DNA from 4 places in the Serratia sp. NPDC087055 genome. Region 4 is predicted to be linked to each of the others. Evidence: predicted binding sites of a transcription regulator. Region 4 holds the regulator's gene; each other region holds the start of a gene.

Region 1 (2,207 bases), on a different contig from region 4:
CTTTTCCAGTCCAGCACGGTGCCGGAATCACGCATTGCCATGGTAAGCGCCACGCGCTCCGGCATGGTCATATCGTGGAAATAAATGGTCATCGCCAGCGCGGCGATCTGACCTTCGGAAACCACATTGTCACGGATCCCATTGATGAAAAAGCGGATTTCCGCTTCGCTCAACGGCTGACCGTCACGTTTCTTACGAATAATTTCTTGTGCCAGGAACAAGGCATCCCCCTGTTTTAGCGAATGTAGGGTGCAGGCAGGCGCCGTATCGCGCCTTGCCGACGTAATCGATCAGTAACCGCTACCGGACGTCTCGGCACTGTGGCCCAGCGTCGTCAGCAGGCTGGCTAACAAGCTGGACGCCCCGAAGCGGAAATGACGCGCATCGGCCCAGCCTTCACCCAGAATACGATCGGCAAGTTGCAGATAATGCAGCGCATCTTCCGCCGTACGAACACCACCGGCCGGCTTAAAGCCCACGGTTTTGGCGACATTCATATCGCGGATCACCGACATCATTAGCTCAGCACTTTCCAGCGTCGCGTTGACGGGCACTTTACCGGTAGAGGTTTTGATAAAGTCAGCACCGGCCTTGATGGCAATCTCCGACGCCTTACGAATCAGATTCGCCTGCTTTAGCTCACCGGTTTCGATGATCACTTTCAGCAGGACATTAGCCGCCTGACAGACCTGTTTGCACTGTTTTACCAGTTCAAATCCCACTTGCTCATTACCGGCGAGCAACGCGCGATAAGGGAATACCACATCCACTTCATCAGCACCGTAGGCGATAGCCGCACGGGTTTCCGCCAGCGCGATGTCGATATCGTCGTTGCCATGCGGGAAATTGGTTACAGTCGCAATGCGGATATCCGGCGTCCCCTGTTCGCGCAACGTTTTACGCGCTATAGGGATAAAACGCGGGTAAATACAGATGGCCGCCGTATGGCCTGCCGGGCTGTTCGCCTGATGACACAACGCGATCACCTTCTCGTCGGTGTCATCATCGTTCAGCGTGGTTAAATCCATTAAGGTCAGCGCACGTTGCGCTGCTGCGGTTAGTTCGGTCATAAAACTCTCCAACTGAGAACCTGGATGTTGGCGAGCGGACTTGGTTCCTTGAAGACAGCGCTGGGGAACAGAGCTCCCACGGCGGCCACTGAGATCCTTCTCACCGCGCATGACCCTTCGTTTCGTGTAGGGTCAGTAATAGCTATTTGAACACGATCGCCCGGGGCGATTCGCGCTCACAGTCACACTATATGAAATAACACTGTAACAGGCCGGAATTATATGTGAAGAGCATCACAAAATAACGCGATATCGTTCACAAATTCGCTAAAGAAACGGACAAAGACAACGGGCACAGCATCTGTGCCCGTCTTAGAGTATAGGCGGAGTCCTGCCATAGAGCATGTTGCGCCAGGGCAAGACAGAACCTGGCTTACAGTGCCAAGAAGAACCCGGCAATGGTTGCGCTCATTAAGTTGGAGAGCGTACCGGCAGCCACGGCTTTCAGACCGAAACGCGCAATATCGTGACGACGGTTTGGCGCCATGCTGCCTAAGCCACCCAGCAAGATCGCCACCGATGACAGGTTGGCGAAGCCGCACAGTGCAAAGGAAATGATGGCCTTGGTATGCATAGACAGCACCTGCAGCCCGTCAGCCGCAACCACATCGTCTGGACGCAGGTAAGCGCCAAAGTTCATGTAGGCGACAAATTCATTCACGATAATCTTCTGGCCGATAAACGAACCGGCAGTCATCGCTTCATGCCATGGCACACCAATCAGGAAGGCGATCGGTGAGAATACCCAACCCAGAATCAGTTCCAGCGACAGTTGCGGATAGTCGAACCAACCGCCAATACCGCCGAGAATACCGTTCAACAACGCAATCAATGCGATAAACGCCAACAGCATCGCACCGACGTTCAGCGCCAATTGCATGCCCGAAGCCGCACCGGAAGCCGCCGCATCGATCACGTTAGCCGGGCGATCCTCTTCGGCGATCAGCTTCATCGCATCGTCTTTATCGTGGGTTTTTTCGGTTTCTGGCACCATCAGCTTGGCAAACAGCAATCCACCCGGCGCTGCCATGAACGACGCGGCAATCAGGTATTCCAGCGGCACACCCATCTGGGCGTAACCCGCCAGCACTGAACCGGCGACCGAGGCCAGGCCACCACACATCACGGTGAACAATT
Region 2 (2,207 bases), on a different contig from region 4:
ACAAACACCCTTTTGCCGTTTACCTCCCCTGGCTGTTTTGCGGCATGAATCGCGACGGCCAAAGGTTCAGCAAACACCATCACCTTCTCATCGCGATCGGCGTCAAAGGCAATGCACTGCGCACTATCAACCACTTTGTATTGGGTGAAGGCACCATCCACATGGGGAAAATACATGGCGCTGCCGAAGAAACGCATGTGGGTACACTGGTTTTGCTGGTTCGCCTGGCAATATTTGCACTGCCCGCAGGGTTTGCTGGGATTCAACGCCACCTTTTGGCCAACAGCCAGTCGCGCAGTATCACTGGCCACCACCTCACCAATCACCTCATGGCCAAGCACCATCGGCTGGCGCACTTGAAAGCTGCCAACCTTGCCTTCTTGGTAGTAATGCAGGTCTGACCCACAGATACCGCCACGCGTGATTTTCACCAGCGTGCCCGTCCCTTGGTATTCCACCTCCTGCTCCACCACTGCGACGTCATATTTGCCTTTAACCACGCAGGATTGGGTTTGAATTTTCATCATTATTTTCCATTAAGCAGGCGGTTATACCGCAGCGGACATGCCGCCATCGACAAACAGCAGGTGGCCATTAACAAAATCGGATGCCTTTGATGACAAGAATACGGCAGCACCAATCAATTCCTGCGGATCACCCCAGCGGGCAGCCGGAGTGCGTTTGGTCAGCCACGCGGTAAACTCCGCATTGTCCGCCAGCGCCTGGGTCATTTCCGTTTTGAAGTAGCCCGGAGCAATGCCATTTACCTGAATGTTATAGCGCGCCAGCTCTACACACATGCCGCGCGTCAACATTTTTACCGCCCCCTTTGACGCGGCATAGGGTGTAATGGTGTCACGGCCCAGTTCGCTCTGCATTGAGCCAATGTTGATGATTTTTCCGCTTTGGCGCTGCACCATATGGCGCGCCACGGCTTGCGAGACCATAAAGACCGCTTTTTGATTGACGGCAATAATCTCGTCCCACTCTTTTTCCGGGAACTCGGTAAACGGATGACGGCGCTGAATGCCCGCATTGTTGATCAGCACATCGATTCCACCGCACTCTGCCTCGATTTGCTCAATAGCAGCATGAATGGCCTGAGAGTCGGTCACGTCAAAGGCCGCGGCGTCGGCGCGGAAACCTTCGCGTCGCAACGCTTCAACCGCACGTTGCGCATTTTCCTGAGTGGTCGCATTGACCAGAATATGGGCACCATACTGCGCCAACCCACGAGCCAGCAGAAAGCCAATGCCCCGAGAAGCGCCGGTAATCAGTATTTTTTTATTATCCAGTGAAAACAAGTTGTTCATAACGCACCCCGGCCATGTCATTCAGAAAGAACAGGCGTCTATCTCAGCGGATCGCTGCCAGCAAAAATGTGATTGAGATCACTTAAAACAGTGTTACTAAAACCTGTTACCTTTAACGTGAAGCTACGCATTCCGCCGAGAAAACACATCAACATAGTTTATTGAAAAATATAGTTTTTATACTTTATGAGGCGGATTGTTATCGCCAGATCGATTTGTTAACATGACATCATGCGGGCTCTTTCCGCCCCCCAGCTAAGGCATCAGAATGAAGAACCAACGCGTCACGCTGCAGGATATTGCGCTGCTCGCCGGTGTGACAAAAATGACCGTCAGCCGCTATCTGCGCACGCCAGAAAAGGTGGCTGCAGAAACCGCCGCGAAAATTGCCCAAGTGATGAAAGAGGTTAATTTCACCGACAGCGATGAAGCGCGCTCAACGCAAAAACCGCGTATAGGCGTCCTGATCCCTTCGTTCAACAATCAGATTTTTGCCGACCTGTTAGCCGGTATCGAATCCATTACGCTGGAACACGGTTATCAGACCCTGGTGGTGAACTATGATTACAGCCGCCAACGAGAGGAAGAGCACATCGTCCAACTGCTGGCCTACCCCATCGCGGGGCTGATTCTGACAGATTCTGAGCACACATTACGGGCAGAGAAATACTTGGCGGCAGCAAAAATCCCGGTAGCGCAGGTGATGGATCTTGAAGCCCCGGAGGGGCGGATTGCCGTGGGGTTCGATAACTATCAGGCCGGTTATGACATGACAGAAGCGCTGCTTGCCAGCGGAAAACGTCAGGTGGTTTATTTTGGTGCCATGTCTGATGCCCGCGATAACAAGCGCTTTCAAGGCTATTGCCAGGCGATGGAAAACCAAGGGTTAGCGCC
Region 3 (2,207 bases), on a different contig from region 4:
ATACAAAGTTTTTGCGCGGCGCGCTCAAAGCCACGCTCACGGATCACCGCGTCCAGCGCTTGTAGCGTTCGATAGTCTGGGCGTTTCATCGGAAAGATATCCCTTAAAGTAAATTGATACAGGCACTATGCCACATCTCTGGCGTTTTACAGGTGGAAAATCACCGGGGCATATTGCCGCGATGCGCCTAAAAATGCGGCTTAGGGCAAAGAAGTGTGATCCTGCCTGAGTGAAAAATAGCGATTTACCCTATAATACGCACACGTTTTCGTACAGAGGCAAGGGACATATTATGACGCAGGATGAACTGAAAAAAGCGGTTGGCTGGGCAGCGCTGGATTACGTTACCCCAGGCACCATCGTCGGTGTTGGCACGGGCTCGACCGCCGCCCATTTTATTGATGCACTCGGCTCGATCAAGCACCAAATCGAAGGGGCGGTGTCCAGCTCTGACGCTTCCACGGCCAAGCTGAAAAGCCTCGGCATCCACGTGTTCGACAGCAATGAAGTGGATTCGCTGGATATCTATGTCGATGGGGCCGATGAAATCAACCGCCAGATGCAGATGATCAAAGGCGGCGGCGCTGCGCTGACGCGTGAAAAAATCATTGCCGCCATTGCGCGTAAGTTTATCTGTATCGTCGATTCGACCAAGCAGGTCGACGTACTGGGTAAATTCCCGTTGCCCGTGGAAGTGATCCCGATGGCGCGTTCCTACGTCGCACGTGAGCTGGTGAAACTGGGCGGTCTGCCAGAGTATCGCCAGAATGTACTGACCGATAACGGCAACGTGATCCTCGATGTACATAACCTGAACATCGTCGATGCCATTGCGTTGGAAAATAAAATTAACGGTATTGCCGGCGTTGTCACTGTCGGTCTGTTCGCCAACCGTGGTGCCGATGTGGCGCTGGTTGGGACACCTGAGGGTGTGAAAGTCATCAAATAAAGAATCTCTCCGCAGGGGCGCAGCAGGCAGTGCCCCTGTGGTATAGGATCTTGGATCCCACCAGACCGAATAATTCACTGGCTAAAATATCTTTTATTAAAAGCGCCAAATTTGGTGACATATGTCACATTATGAGCGTTAGCTCCACGAAGCTCCTGTCTAATTCTTTCCCTATGGCATTTTCTACCAGAAACCGCAGACAACCCTGAGCCTTGTACTGACGGGCGGGCAATCGTTTGTATTGCCGCCTGCGTTATTTTTGTTATGTTGGATGGGTGCTGTTTGACAACAGCCGCTTCTGAAGTCTGAACATAGGGTCGGGTAAATGGCAAAAGTATCATTGGAGAAAGACAGGATTAAATTCCTGTTGGTGGAAGGGGTTCATCAGAGCACGGTAGATAATCTGCTGGCAGCCGGATATACCAACATTGAATATCACAAAGGTGCGTTAGACACCGAATCGCTTAAGGCATCCATTCGCGATGCTCACTTCGTCGGCATCCGATCGCGTACGCATCTGACCGAAGAGGTTTTCGCTGCCGCAGAAAAGCTGGTGGCGGTGGGGTGTTTCTGTATCGGTACTAACCAGGTTGATCTGAAAGCGGCGACCAAACGCGGCGTTCCGGTGTTTAACGCACCTTTCTCTAATACCCGATCCGTGGCCGAAATGGTGCTGGGCGAACTGCTGCTGATGCTGCGCGGTATTCCGTCCGCTAACGCCAAAGCGCACCGGGGTGAATGGCAAAAACTGGCCGTTGGCTCGTTTGAAGCGCGTGGTAAGAAGCTGGGAATTATTGGCTACGGTCATATCGGTACCCAGTTGGGCATCCTGGCCGAAGGCCTGGGCATGAAAGTGTTCTTTTACGATATTGAGAACAAGCTGCCATTAGGCAATGCACAGCAGGTTCGCCACCTGTCCGATTTGCTCAACATGAGCGACGTAGTGACGCTGCACGTGCCGGAAACTCCGTCGACCAAGAACATGATGGGTGCAGAAGAGCTGGCGCTGATGAAGCCAGGTTCTATTCTGATCAACGCCTCACGCGGCACAGTGGTTGATATCCCTGCGCTGTGTAACGTCCTGGCCAGCAAACACTTAGCCGGCGCGGCGATTGACGTGTTCCCGGAAGAGCCAGCTACCAACAGCGAGCCGTTTAACTCACCGCTGTGCGAGTTCGATAATGTGATCCTGACCCCGCACATTGGCGGTTCGACTCAGGAAGCGCAGGAAAATATCGGTGATGAAGTCGCGGGCAAA
Region 4 (2,207 bases):
ACGGGCAATACGGCTGAAATGGTAGTAACAGAACTGCCCAACGGGGTTATCCGGGTGCTGCGCTGCCACTTTCTCTAGTGCCGCCAGTTCATTGTCCATATTGAAACGCTGAGAATGCTGGTGATAGAGAATATCGTGTGCCACCGTGCGCAGCCGGCCGGCAATCACCTGTGCATTGCGGCGGATGATGGCTTCGGCCTGGCTTTGCTCCACCAGTTTTTGCACTTCTTCCGGCAGATGTAGACTGACGGTAATGTGTTCCTGCAGATCCAGTGCGACCTGAAAAGTACGCTGTAGGCGCTTTTGTTCGAGGTTACTGGCGTGCGGTAGAAAGTTAAGCTGCTGATACAGCAGGGTGATCAGATCCATCACTTTTTGCTGGCGTATCAACAGTGGCGGTAATGCGGTCTGTGGATCGGTATGCTGGGTCAGCAGCGAATATTTGGCCTCAAAGTAGTCCGCCAGTTCCAAATAGAGCTGATTGAGCGATTCGCGCATCGGTTGTTCTTTCCACAGCGTGAACCAAAACCAGGTAAACAGCCCGTACCAGGCGGTACCCACGACGTATAGCAGCGGTGCGTGCCAAAGCGGAACTGTACCGGCCATACTGAGGGAGAAAATGGCGGCAACCAGCGAGGCGGGCAACAGGCGGGCATGTAACGGACTTATTTCACCGCTGACGCCGAGAAGCAGTGCCAGGCCAAGCATCAACACCGGCAACGGCAAGTGCCAAAGTAATGCTTGCTGTAATAGCAGGCTGCTGAGTGCAAATAGAGAGCCACCGACAATCAGACGTTTGAAGAAGCGTTTGTGAGGGGTGTCTAGCCCGGCAATATTGCAGCAGGCAGGAACCAGGGAAAATAATAGGCCGTATTGCAGTTGGCCGATCAACAGGCCGAGTAACACTGGCAGGCACAGCACCAGCGTTTGCCGCAGTGCATAGTTGACTTCCGGGTGGTAAATCAGTCTGCGCCACATGATGACTTGGGGCATAAAAAAACGGCGCGAATCATCGCGCCGTTTTTTCAGTGATTAACGCGTGCCGTAAACGACAATGGTTTTGCCGTGGGCGGAGATCAGGTTTTGATCTTCAAGCATTTTCAGAATACGGCCAACGGTTTCACGTGAACAACCGACGATTTGGCCAATTTCCTGACGAGTAATTTTAATCTGCATACCATCAGGATGGGTCATGGCATCAGGTTGTTTCGCCAGGTTCAGCAGTGTTTGCGCGATACGGCCTGTAACGTCCAGGAAGGCGAGGTTACCCACTTTCTCAGATGTTATCTGCAGACGGTTTGCCATCTGGGCTGACAGGCGCATCAGGATGTCCGGGTTGACCTGAATTAACTGGCGGAATTTCTTGTAGGAAATTTCAGCCACTTCGCAGGCGGTCTTCGCCCTAACCCAGGCGCTACGCTCCTGACCTTCTTCAAATAATCCAAGCTCGCCGATGAAATCCCCCTGGTTAAGGTAGGATAAAATCATCTCTTTACCTTCTTCATCCTTAATCAGCACCGCGACGGAGCCTTTGACGATGTAGTAAAGCGTTTCGGCTTTTTCACCTTGGTGAATCAGCGTACTTTTGGATGGATATTTGTGGATATGGCAATGAGACAGGAACCATTCGAGAGTAGGGTCTGTTTGCGGTTTGCCGAGAACCATTCGCTGTTATCCTCTGTTGTTATCGCTGCCTTGTGTCACAGGGGTCAGAGTTCCCTGTAAAACCTGTTGTCGCCGTTGTTTTAATGGTGGCTATCAGCAGATTTTGAGGCGTGTCATAAATATACGCTGTCGCTCTAGCATATTAACTTGCCGGGAGAGCTGCAAGCTACATTCTGTTAACATACCGGTAAAGGAGCCTTTCCCTGGGAGTTTCCCTGAAATCAGTGTCCCGGAAAGATTTATTGCGGCTCTGTTTGTAGCACAGAGTGAGGCGGGTGTCTTGTGTTGTCTCGCTTCAGCATGATTAGCATCAGGTTCCGTTGCCAGTTTCTATGCGAAAGCGTACCCTGATTTTAAGAAATTAACCGGAGTGACCAGTATGCAGGCAAGAGTTAAGTGGGTGGAAGGGTTAACGTTTCTGGGTGAATCCGCGTCTGGCCATCAGGTGTTGATGGACGGCAATGCGGGCGACAAAGCGCCCAGCCCGATGGAAATGGTGCTGATGTCGGTAGGGGGCTGTAGTGCTATCGACGTGGTGTCGA

Evidence for each region. Region 4 encodes CRP, which controls carbon source genes, mostly activating them, when cyclic AMP is high. Its sites were predicted from a motif close to ATGTGANNNNNNTCACAT; they were not measured.
Region 1: deoC (deoxyribose-phosphate aldolase) is a predicted target of CRP. The motif match lies at 1,293-1,310, and genes of this name have one in related genera.
Region 2: idnO (gluconate 5-dehydrogenase) is a predicted target of CRP. The motif match lies at 1,380-1,397, and genes of this name have one in related genera.
Region 3: serA (phosphoglycerate dehydrogenase) is a predicted target of CRP. The motif match lies at 1,062-1,079, and genes of this name have one in related genera.

The regions. Positions count from the first base shown of each region.
Region 1 covers NZ_JBJDOG010000002.1:298,796-301,002, reverse strand. Annotated here, with positions in the region: gene deoA (thymidine phosphorylase) at 1-221, opposite strand, end outside; gene deoC (deoxyribose-phosphate aldolase) at 291-1,070, opposite strand; gene ACI2J2_RS15190 (NupC/NupG family nucleoside CNT transporter) at 1,444-2,207, opposite strand, start outside.
Region 2 covers NZ_JBJDOG010000001.1:217,277-219,483, reverse strand. Annotated here, with positions in the region: gene idnD (L-idonate 5-dehydrogenase) at 1-524, opposite strand, end outside; gene idnO (gluconate 5-dehydrogenase) at 549-1,313, opposite strand; gene ACI2J2_RS01030 (substrate-binding domain-containing protein) at 1,582-2,207, shown strand, end outside.
Region 3 covers NZ_JBJDOG010000007.1:181,671-183,877, reverse strand. Annotated here, with positions in the region: gene ACI2J2_RS22805 (LysR family transcriptional regulator ArgP) at 1-89, opposite strand, end outside; gene rpiA (ribose-5-phosphate isomerase RpiA) at 293-949, shown strand; gene serA (phosphoglycerate dehydrogenase) at 1,275-2,207, shown strand, end outside.
Region 4 covers NZ_JBJDOG010000006.1:204,975-207,181, forward strand. Annotated here, with positions in the region: gene ACI2J2_RS21825 (YccS/YhfK family putative transporter) at 1-978, opposite strand, end outside; gene crp (cAMP-activated global transcriptional regulator CRP) at 1,033-1,665, opposite strand; gene ACI2J2_RS21835 (OsmC family protein) at 2,045-2,207, shown strand, end outside.